Regions from separate parts of the Pseudomonas petroselini genome, predicted to be linked through region 3. Evidence: predicted binding sites of a transcription regulator. Region 3 holds the regulator's gene; each other region holds the start of a gene.
The links. The regulator FliA, encoded in region 3, starts transcription of late flagellar genes. The targets are predictions, from matches to a motif close to CTAAAGTTTNNNNNNNNNNNGCCGNTAA.
Positions count from the first base shown of each region.

Region 1 (2,264 bases), 2.5 Mb from region 3:
GCTGTTGCAGGTACAGCGCCGTGAGGCGCTGCCAGCGCTCGGTATGCGGGCAGGTCCAAGACTCCTGGGCCGACATCGCCAGGCCGTTGGCCAGCAACACCGTATTGGCCGGCTGGTTGAGCCAGCGGCGCAGGTTGGGTTCGGCGTCGAGCAATTGTTGATGGCGCAGGGGGTCTTCTTCGCGGGCGATATGCAGCGCCTTGACCAGCAAACGCTGTTCGGTCAACAGCAGCTTGTAGCCCTGGGATACCCAGATCGGCAGGTGCCAGGCTTCGGTCAGGCCGACGCACAGGTCCAGCAGGCGCACGCCGAATAAGGCCTGTTCCACCTCGCGGGCCGACTGGCCTTTGTGGATCACCCGCAGTTCCCATTCTTCCAGGAGTTTGGGGTACGCGACCGCCATCGGCCACAGCGGCGACAGAAACAGCAGGCTACCCCAGTGAATGTCTTGCCACAGGCGCGCCAGGCGGCTGCCGAACAAACCGTTGGCTTGCTGCGAAGCGTGCTGGCTCACCAGCAACAATTGGCGCAGTGCCACGGGAATCTCGTTTTCGGGCACTGCGGGCAAGCGCGCCAGCAGTTCTTCGGCGCGCTTGAGGCCCAGGCGGTTAAGCGCCACTTCGAGATTTTCTGCCGGCTCAGCCAGGCTGCCGTGGGTGTGGCTGTTGGCCTCGCGCATCACGCTGAGCACCAGCGCCGGGCTGTCTTGCATCAGCTCGGCAATATCCCGCAATGAACTGCGGCTGTCGCGGATGCCCTTGCACACACGGTCGTGGCTGGCCTGTGGAACAGGCAGCAGCACATCGTCCAGGCGCTTGATCCAAGCGGCGAGAGAGGTAGGTTTAGCAGTTGGGACTGTCGTTTCATTAGCCATGATTGGGGCGCGATCATCACTTGCGGTCAACACACCCGGAGCGGGCCGAACTGGCTTTTCGCCTTAACGGGCTATAGTCTGGCGCAGTTTTGCCGATAAGAGGAACAAGAGTTTTCAGTTCCCCCCAATATGTCCATGAACCCGACGGCGCAAGTACTCATCTCCTATGGCTAAAATTATCGGCATCATTGTCGTCATCGCAAGTGTGCTCGGTGGGTACGTCCTGTCCCACGGTAAAATTGCTGCGCTGATCCAGCCCTTCGAAGTGCTGATCATCGGTGGTGCGGCATTCGGCGCATTCTTGCAGGCGAACCCCGGCTACATGACGATGCACGTGGTCAAGAAATCCCTGGGCATGTTCGGTTCACGCTTCACCCACACCTTCTATCTGGAGGTGTTGGGCCTGGTCTACGAGATCCTCAACAAGAGCCGCCGCGAAGGCATGATGGCCATCGAAGGTGACATCGAGGACGCTGCGGCCAGCCCGATTTTCGCCAAGTACCCGGCCGTGCTCAAAGATGAGCGCATGACCGCCTATATCTGTGACTACTTGCGCATCATGTCCTCCGGCAACATGGCTCCCCATGAGCTGGAAGGCCTGTTCGACATGGAGTTGTTCAGCCTTAAAGAAGAGCTGGAGCACCCGTCCCACGCCGTGACCGGTGTCGCTGATGGTATGCCGGGTTTCGGTATCGTCGCGGCGGTACTCGGTATTGTGGTGACCATGGCCTCCCTGGGTGAAGGCGACCAAGCCGCCATCGGTATGCACGTCGGTGCGGCACTGGTCGGTACCTTCTTCGGTATTCTCGCGGCTTACGGCTTCTTCGGTCCGTTGGCCACCTCCCTGGCCCATGACGCCAAGGAAGAAATCAACCTGTACGAATCGATCAAGGCCAGCCTGGTGGCTTCCGCTTCCGGCATGCCGCCGTCGCTGGCGGTGGAGTTCGGTCGTAAAGTGCTGTACCCCAAGCATCGCCCAAGCTTCGCCGAGTTGGAACAAGCGGTTCGCGGTCGCTAAGCCATGGAAAACAACCAGCCGATAATCATCAAGCGCGTCAAGCGCTTCGCTGCGGGGCACCATGGTGGCGCCTGGAAAATCGCCTTCGCCGACTTTGCGACGGCGATGATGGCGTTCTTCCTGGTGCTGTGGCTGATGTCCACCGCCACGCCGGAACAGAAGATTGCCATCGCCGGCTACTTCAAAGACCCCATTGGTTTCTCGGAAAGTGGCACGCCCTTCGTGATCGACCTGGGCGGTTCGCCGCAGTTGGCGCCTGAGCGCACCATCAACCCGGAAGTCAAAACCGAAGCGCCTCAGGAAAAGATCCCGATCGAGCGCGATACTGTTGAGGCCATGGCGGAGCAGGTCGAGCAAGAGCGCCTGGAACTG
Region 1 covers NZ_CP173614.1:1,271,479-1,273,742, forward strand. The annotation lists gene ACI512_RS05890 (HDOD domain-containing protein) at 1-874, opposite strand, end outside; gene motA (flagellar motor stator protein MotA) at 1,041-1,892, shown strand; gene motB (flagellar motor protein MotB) at 1,896-2,264, shown strand, end outside.
Region 1: a site for FliA is predicted at 946-973, ahead of motA (flagellar motor stator protein MotA). Genes of this name have one in related genera too.

Region 2 (2,264 bases), 320 kb from region 3:
ATGTTGACGATGCGCTCCACCGAGCGCACCAGGAAACCCTGGGTCTTGGTGTTGTATTCGGTAATGATCACGAACGGGTTCTCGCGGTCCTGCAACCCAGCAGAACCGGTGGCCAGGGCCAAATCAAGAATCGGAATCGTCGCGCCACGGATGTTAGCGACGCCACAGACCACAGGGCTGGACTTGGGCATGATGGTCAACTTGGGGCACTGCAGCACTTCCCGCACCTTGAACACATTGATGCCATACAGCTGCTTGCCATCCAGGCGAAAAAGCAACAACTCCAGGCGATTCTGCCCTACCAGCTGTGTGCGCTGGTTTACTGAATCCATTACTCCTGCCATGCCTTGACTCCTACGCTAAAACCTTTGGGGGTGCGATGCGCACCCAACACTAAACGGCACGAGCTTTGCTATTTATTGGTTTATGGATATTAAAACGACAGTTTCCCGACGCCCTGGTGCCCGACGATTGCGCAGATTGCTCTGCGCCGCGATGGCATTGCTTGCTGTTAGCCTGGGCACCACGGCCCGTGCCGATAACGTCACATTGCCTGATCTACTTATCGGCGTCACTCAAGGCTTTCTTGAGTTCACTGTAGAAGATTATCTGGCAACCACTCAGACGCCGGGGCGTTATGAAATCCAAGTCAACCAGTTGGACCCGCGTTTACGCATGCCAATGTGCGACAAGGAATTGACAGCCACGCTGGAAAGCCCCGCCCAACCCATCGGCCGCGTGACGGTGAAGGTGCGTTGCGACGGCGCCTCGCCCTGGACAGTGTTCGTGCCGGCACAGGTCAAACTGTTCCGCGATGTGGTGGTGGTTGCCCGGCCAATGAAACGCACCGGCATCATTGGTTTCGAAGATGTGGTACTGCGCGAACGCGACATCAGCATGATCAGCCAGGGCTACCTGACCTCCCTGGACCAAGCGGTCGGACAGAAATTAACCCGACCAGTGGTAACAGACCAAGTCATCACCCTGGTGCATCTTGAACAGGCAGAGGTGATTCGCAAGGGCGATCAGGTGGTGATTTCCGCCAGCAGTGGCGGGCTGAACGTAAAAATGCCGGGGGAGGCACTGTCCAACGGTGGCATGAGTGAACAAATACGGGTCAAGAACCTCAACTCCAACCGCGTCATCAAGGCGCGAGTGACGGCCCCCGGGCAAGTCGAGGTTGCTTTATAGAGTGCTGGCAGAGGACGCTGGGTTTTTCTACACTGTGCACGAGATATTCCGTGCGCAGATTTATTGTCATTCGCGCCTAAAGTTCGTCCGGGTATTGCCGAAAACATGGCAAGCGTCCAAATACCCAGAGGTTTTTTGATCATGGTCATCGATTTCAGCCGTTTAAATAACACCCCGACAACGTCAGGCACTACGCGTACCACCGGTACCAAGGAAAACGTAGAAGCCAAGGCCCAGCCCCTGCCCGCCAAGGCAGAACAGGCCGCCGTCAGCCAAAGCGGGGAATCCGTACACCTGAGCAATGAGGCTCAACAGTTGCAGAAGGTCACTGACTCGCTGCGCGATCAACCGGTGGTCAATAAAGCCCGTGTGGCCGAATTGAAACAGGCAATCGCCGATGGCAGCTATAAAGTCGACAGCAACCGTGTAGCCAGCAAGCTGCTTAATTTCGAAGCCGAGCGCTAGGCAAAGGCCTGCGCCGGGCTTTTGGACGCTTAAAACCCAAGGCCAGCCATGCATCACGACGAAAATCTGCTTCAACTGATCATTGATGATCTAGCGCCGACGCAGCAGCTGCTCGAGCTACTCAGGGAAGAATCCCTGGCCCTCTACGGCCGCGACATGCCGCTGCTGGAAGAAATTCTGGCGCGCAAGCAATCGCTGATTGTCCTGCTGGAACAGCATGGCAAAAAACGCAGCCAGATCCTCGTCAGCCTTGGCCTGCCCGCAGACCATGACGGCCTGGCGCAGCTGGCCAGCCACTCTTCGGTCGGCGATCAATTACTGGCCCAGAGCAAAGAACTCAATCAATTGCTCGCCCAGTGCCAGGAAGCCAACCTGCTCAACGGTCAGTCGATCCAGCTTCAACAAGCTACGACCGCCAACCAGTTGCGTATACTTCACGGCGGAGAGCCTCCAGCGCTTTACAACGCTCAAGGTTCCACCTCGCGCCTGGTCAAGCCAAGCACTCGCAGCCAAGCCTGACGCCGGTTTACAGCGCGGCTATCCAAGACGCGCCACATACTGGCAGAATGCCTGCTCTTGCGTGTAGTCGTATTTTGTCTGGAGATGGA
Region 2 covers NZ_CP173614.1:6,067,326-6,069,589, forward strand. The annotation lists gene ACI512_RS27940 (chemotaxis protein CheV) at 1-344, opposite strand, end outside; gene flgA (flagellar basal body P-ring formation chaperone FlgA) at 427-1,191, shown strand; gene flgM (flagellar biosynthesis anti-sigma factor FlgM) at 1,333-1,656, shown strand; gene ACI512_RS27955 (flagella synthesis protein FlgN) at 1,705-2,175, shown strand.
Region 2: a site for FliA is predicted at 1,268-1,295, ahead of flgM (flagellar biosynthesis anti-sigma factor FlgM). Genes of this name have one in related genera too.

Region 3 (2,264 bases):
GGCAGAGCTTGGCCGTCGCGTCATGCTGCTGGATGCTGACCTGGGGCTGGCGAACGTCGACGTTCTGCTGGGGCTGACGCCCAAACACACCCTTGCCGATGTGATCGAGGGCCGCTGTGAGCTGCGCGATGTGCTGCTGCAGGGCCCCGGCGGCATCCGCATCGTGCCTGCCGCCTCCGGCACCCAGAGCATGGTGCACCTGAGCCCGGCACAGCATGCCGGGCTGATCCAGGCCTTCAGTGATATCGGCGACAACCTCGACGTGCTGGTGATTGACACCGCGGCCGGGATCGGCGAGTCCGTGGTCAGCTTCGTGCGCGCCGCGCAGGAAGTATTGCTGGTGGTCTGCGACGAACCCACCTCGATCACCGACGCCTACGCCCTGATCAAACTGCTTAATCGTGACTACGGCATGAACCGCTTCCGCGTCCTGGCCAACATGGCCCAGAGCCCGCAGGAAGGGCGCAACCTGTTCGCCAAGTTGACCAAGGTCACGGATCGCTTCCTCGATGTCGCCTTACAATACGTCGGCGCAGTTCCCTACGACGAGTGTGTGCGCAAGGCTGTGCAAAAGCAGCGTGCAGTCTACGAAGCGTTCCCTCGTTCCAAATGCGCATTGGCGTTCAAGGCTATTGCCCAGAAGGTCGATACCTGGCCGTTGCCCGCCAACCCTCGGGGGCATCTGGAGTTTTTCGTCGAGCGATTGGTGCATCAGACGAGCGCAGGACCCGTGCTATGACAGCGAACGGCTATAACGCTTACAAAAAGTCGGCCCGTGACAGCCAGGGTGAGTTGATCGAGCGCTACGCGCCACTGGTCAAGCGCATCGCCTATCACTTGCTGGCACGCCTGCCCGCCAGCGTGCAGGTCGAAGACCTGATCCAGGCGGGCATGATCGGTTTGCTCGAAGTGTCGACCAAATACGATGCGAGCAAGGGGGCGAGCTTCGAGACGTATGCGGGGATCCGTATCCGTGGCGCGATGCTCGACGAGGTGCGTAAAGGTGACTGGGCGCCACGCTCGGTGCATCGCAATACGCGCATGGTCAGTGACGCAATTCGCGCAATTGAAGCAAAAACCGGTCGCGACGCTAAAGATCACGAAGTTGCGGCCGAACTCCAATTGAGTCTCGACGATTATTACGGGATTTTGAACGATACCTTGGGCAGCCGCCTGTTCAGTTTCGACGACCTCTTGCAGGACGGCGAGCACGAAGGGCTGCACGAGGACGGCGCGAGTGCTCATATGGAGCCGTCGCGTGACCTGGAAGATGAACGCTTCCAGGGTGCGCTGGCGGACGCGATTGCCAATTTGCCGGAGCGTGAGCGGTTGGTGTTGGCGCTGTACTACGACGAAGAGCTGAACCTCAAGGAAATCGGTGAGGTCCTGGGGGTCAGCGAATCGCGGGTCAGCCAGTTGCACAGCCAGTGCGCAGCCCGCTTGCGGGGGCGTTTGGGAGAGTGGCGAGCGCGCTGACAGGCAGTGTGGGGACACTGCAGACGATACCGCGAGGGCAGCTAGCCTTCGCGGGTTCGACCCGTGGTGCCCGAGGCGTCCTTTTTGTGTAATGCCTGTTGATTGAAATGGCGCGTCCAGGTGCTGGGCGCGTTTAAGACTGCTTGGAGGTCGAATTGGACAAGAACATGAAAATCCTCATCGTTGATGACTTTTCAACGATGCGGCGGATCATAAAAAACCTGTTGCGTGACCTTGGGTTCACTAACACGGTCGAGGCGGATGACGGCATTACGGCGATTCCGATCCTCAACAGCGGGAGCATCGACTTTCTGGTAACGGACTGGAACATGCCGGGCATGACCGGTATCGACTTGCTGCGCCACGTGCGCGCTGACGAAAAACTACGCAGCCTTCCCGTGCTGATGGTGACCGCCGAAGCCAAGCGTGAACAGATCATCGAAGCCGCCCAAGCCGGGGTTAACGGTTACGTGGTCAAGCCATTCACTGCATTGGCCTTGAAAGAGAAGATCGAAAAAATCTTCGAACGCATCGGTCATTGATGCTGCCACGGGGGAGCTATGGACCATAACGAATCATCGCAGGCCGAGTTTGAGTCGACCCTGAAAAAACATGCTCGCGAGCTGGTCGACAGCCTTGAAAAAGGCCACTTTGGCGACGCAGTACAACTTATCCATCAGCTCAACCAGACCCGTGACCGCGGCCTGTATCAGGAAGTGGGCAAGCTCACGCGCGAGCTGCACAGTGCGATCGTCAATTTCCAGATTGACCCGCATATGCCCCAGGCC
Region 3 covers NZ_CP173614.1:5,742,603-5,744,866, reverse strand. The annotation lists gene fleN (flagellar synthesis regulator FleN) at 1-739, shown strand, start outside; gene fliA (RNA polymerase sigma factor FliA) at 736-1,476, shown strand; gene ACI512_RS26420 (chemotaxis response regulator CheY) at 1,644-2,018, shown strand; gene ACI512_RS26415 (protein phosphatase CheZ) at 2,037-2,264, shown strand, end outside.